2 regions of the Blautia sp. OM07-19 genome follow, and region 1 is predicted to be linked to the other one. Evidence: riboswitches for the same ligand, from Rfam matches in the RefSeq annotation. Region 1 holds a riboswitch; the other holds the start of a gene.
The links. Region 1 has a riboswitch for cyclic di-GMP ahead of DXC01_RS12660 (TetR/AcrR family transcriptional regulator). Riboswitches for the same ligand answer to the same signal wherever they lie in the genome.
Positions count from the first base shown of each region.

Region 2: another riboswitch for cyclic di-GMP. It lies ahead of DXC01_RS16955 (ABC transporter substrate-binding protein); the one in region 1 lies ahead of DXC01_RS12660 (TetR/AcrR family transcriptional regulator).

Region 1 covers NZ_QULA01000018.1:56,855-59,059, forward strand. The annotation lists gene DXC01_RS12655 (TerD family protein) at 1-406, opposite strand, end outside; cyclic di-GMP riboswitch class I at 581-657, shown strand; gene DXC01_RS12660 (TetR/AcrR family transcriptional regulator) at 764-1,105, shown strand; gene pflB (formate C-acetyltransferase) at 1,393-2,205, shown strand, end outside.
Region 2 covers NZ_QULA01000035.1:9,632-11,836, forward strand. The annotation lists gene DXC01_RS16945 (AAA family ATPase) at 1-532, shown strand, start outside; partial or broken gene DXC01_RS21530 (MATE family efflux transporter) at 536-973, opposite strand; cyclic di-GMP riboswitch class I at 1,067-1,142, shown strand; gene DXC01_RS16955 (ABC transporter substrate-binding protein) at 1,242-2,205, shown strand, end outside.

The DNA of each region.
Region 1 (2,205 bases):
CGCCGGGAACCTTGCCTGAAGCATCCAGAAGATAAGCGGATAAATCGATATCACACTGAGGGTTAGAGACGTTCCAGCCAAGTGCAACACGCACCTTTGGAAGCTGCCCGACTGTGCCGATACGGACTTTCTGGCCCTTCTGTATGACGTTACGAAGAACCGGGATATCGTGTTTCTGCGGAGCAGAGGATACCGAAGATACTGTCGGAGTTACAGGTGCTGGTTCTGGATGTCGATAAGCCTGTGTTCTTTTGGGATTTTCCTGTACATGGCCAGATGAAGTTTTCTTCAAATTTACAGAAAGAATATTTCCCCTGTGCAGAGCAGGCTGGATCTTTCGCTGGTTAAGTGTAAGAACGTTCCCGGCGGTATATGCCGGTTCGATCTTTGTGGGAATTTGAAACATAGTTTACCTCCCCGTATTTTATTGATACTACATTGTTCACTGTTCTAATCATACCATGTTACACCATGAATTAAAATAAATCAGGTTAACATTTACTTTAACATTTACATTAATTTTTACTTATTTGGATCAAAACCCTTGAAAAAATGCAGAATTTACGTTACCATGAACTTAACTTCATAAAGGCAAAGCTGTGGTAACGCAGTGACGCAAAGCTATAGGGGCCGAGAACGAGCCAGCCAGTTGCAAGAACAGAGAATCCATCTGCTGTCTTGCTTTTTTTATGTAAAAAGCGAAGTCAGCAGTCGGGATTCGGTCAAATTTAACCAAATCAACGGCATACAGAAGGAGAGTGTAATGGCTCGAAAATACACAAAAGAAGAATTAAAAGAAAGACTTCAGCGTTCCATATATAAAGTAGTAGCAGAAGAAGGCATCGAAGGCGTTACCGTCCGTAAAGTATCAAAGGGATGCGGGCTTTCCGACCCGTATATTTATCAGTGTTACAAGGATCTGTTCGATCTGATGGATCCGGAGGTGATCGTGTCCAACATCATCGACAGCACCGTATCTGTAGCAGTCAAAATGCATCTTGGATATATGGACAAGACAGCTCTCAAGGCACGAACGATCTACAAAACAGTATTTGCATTATTGTTCCAGCTTCTGCATATTGATGTGTGGAACAGGGGAATATAAAAGCAGCGAGAGGCTGCTTTTTTGTACTTTTCCGGGTATATTTTTTGGACGTAAAAAAGTACAAAACCACAACATGTTGATAAAAAATATCAAGACACAGCTACAAATTGTATTAAATTAAAAGCATGCGTTAATCGATTGACAACGGCGTATTCCATAGTGTACACTAGCGGCGTGAACAAGGGAGTGTTCACTTGAAACTAATAAGATTCCGGTCTTATTTTTCTTTTGCAAGAAAAGTTAGACGGGACATACGCGGAATAAATCATATATTAGAGAGGTGCAAAATGAAAAACTTTTCACAGTGGGAAGGTTTCAAAGGAAACCGTTGGAAAGAAAAAATCGACGTTCGTAACTTTATCTCAATGAACTACACACCATATGACGGAGATGCTTCCTTCCTGGAAGAACCAACAGAAGCAACAAACAAACTGTGGGGAAAACTTCAGGAACTGCAGAAAGAAGAACGTGCCAAAGGCGGAGTTCTGGATATGGAAACAGAGGTTGTTACATCTCTGACAGCATATGGCCCGGGATACATCGACGAAGATCTTAAAGATCTTGAAACAGTTGTTGGTCTTCAGACTGACAAACCGCTGAAACGTGCATTTATGCCATACGGTGGAATCAAAATGGCAGAGCAGGCATGCGAAACTTACGGATACAAAGTAAGCGACAAGATCAAAGACGTATTCCACAACTATGAATTCAAAACACACAACCAGGGTGTATTTGATATCTACACACCAGAGATGAAATTAGCCCGTCACAGCAAGATCCTGACAGGTCTTCCGGATACTTACGGACGTGGACGTATCGTTGGTGACTACAGACGAGTTGCTCTGTATGGTATCGATGCTCTGATCGAAGGAAAACAGAAAGACTTCGCAGCATGCGACCGTCAGGGTATGAGACGTTATGACTTCCAGCTTCGTGAAGAGATCGCTGATCAGATCCGTGCTCTCAAAGGCATGAAGGTTATGGCTGAAGCATACGGATTTGATATTTCCGAGCCGGCTAAGAATGCAAGAGAAGCATTCCAGTGGCTGTACTTTGGATATCTGGCAGCAATCAAGACTCAGAACGGTGCTGCAATGAGT
Region 2 (2,205 bases), on a different contig from region 1:
AGACGGAAGAAAATATCGTTTGGCGATTCCTAACAGGGAAATTCGGGAATTATTTATAACTCAGATCCGGGAATGGTTTCGGCAGACTTCCAGAAATGATACAGGAACCCTGGAAACTTTCTGTCAGGCATTTCCTCAGAAAAATGCTGCAAAAATCGAAGAACTTCTGAATGAATATCTCTGGCATACAATCAGTATTCGTGATATATCCGGCAGAGAGAAAAAGGAGAATTTTTATCACGGGATACTTCAGGGGCTTCTCAGATATAAAGAAAACTGGCTGATAAAATCCAATGCAGAATCTGGAGAAGGCTACAGTGACATCCTTATTGAGATTCCGGAAAGCCGGACAGGAATTATTATAGAGATAAAATATGCAGAAGGTGCAGCATTTGATTTATCCTGCCACAAGGCGGTTGAGCAGATCAGAGAAAAACATTATGATGCCATACTTCTTGAGGATGGTATGGAAAATATCATAAAATATGGAATTGCCTTTTATAAAAAGAGATGTAAAGTGTTATTAGTGTGATAATTAATAAGGTGCCTGTCTTTGGGAAAACCAGATATTTCTGCTGCCGGAACGGCGAGCCAGACACCTGTGATTCCCAGAAAATAAGGAAATGACACAAGACAGATGACCAGGAAAAAGAGTGACCGCAAAAATACGAAAACCGGTTGATGCGAGCTGAAAGGTTTCCGGATCTTTGGTGAATACGGATACAATGGGTCCGGAACCAAGGACAGATAAGATCACCATAACAATGGATGAAAGGAAGGTAAATCTCATAATAATATTATATGTATTTCTGAGACGATCTCTCTGCTGTACACCGTACTGGAAACCAATTACAGGACTGACCCTGATAGAAAGTCCCATATAAAAAGCGTTGAACAGAAACTGCCCGTACAAAAGGATTGTGATGGCGGCGACTCCGGATGCACCGGCCAGCCGGATCAGGATAATGTTGAAGTTAAAACGGTAATGTTTTTCTTGTGCATAGGGGAGCGCTAGAGTATAATAAAATCAGTTTTTGCGGCATAAGTTAACAAACTATAATTTAAATAAGGAAATCGGCAAACCAGATGAAAGTCTGGGACGCAAAGCTACAGGGCCTGTAAAATGGCAGCCAGTTGCATAAAATGAGGTGCACTGTCTGTTTGACAGTGCTTTTTTACGGAGTTATTTCACAGACGTAACAATAATGATTTTATCAGGAAAGAATGAGGAAAATAAAAGTATGAAAAAGGCAAAACGTTGTCTGACAGCAGTGGTGTCAGGTGTGCTTGTAGCAACTGCTGTCTTGTCTGGATGTGGACAGTCAAAGAAAGAAGTATCTAAAAACGATGATCATCTTACCGTTTATCTGTGGGAAAATCGTTTGATGAAAAATATTGCACCCTATGTCCATGAACAGTTCCCAGATCAGGATATTGAATTTATTATTGGTAACAATGATACCGATTTATACAGTTATTTTAAAGAACATGATGAATTACCGGATATCATAACAGTACGTCGATTTTCTGGAACAGATGCACAGGACTTACAGCCTTATCTTATGGATTTTGCTTCTTATGATGTTGTTTCCAAGTATTATTCCTATGCGGTGCAATATTATAAGAATGCGGAGGATGAAATCCAGTGGCTGCCAATCTGTGGTATTCCGCAGACGATCATTGCCAACAAAACACTGTTTGATCAGTATGGAATTAAGATTCCAAAAAATTATGAGGAATATGTACAGGCTTGTCAGCAGTTTTATGATAATGGCATAAAACCGTATTCCATGGATCTTGGGGAAGACTGGTCTAATAATGAAATCATCCAGGCGGCGGCAATCGGTGAGTTTACAAGCCTGGATGGTATTGAATGGCGAAACGGTGCAGAGACTGCAGCTGATGAAGTGAAGTTTGATGATACATTATGGAAACGTATTTTTTCAGAAACCAGTCAGTTTCTTAAGGATTCGCACTTTGGTAAAGAAGATATCAATATTGACGTCGATACAGGAATCCAGATGTTTGTCGAGGGAAAATCAGCAATGTTTCATGGACATCCGACGGTTATGCAGCAGCTACAGAAACAGATGGATGCGGAGCTGATCCGTATTCCTTACTTTTCACAGACATCGGATGAATCCTATGTGTACATGACTCCGTCCTTAAACATTGCATTTAACAAAAACCTGGAAAAAGACCGGG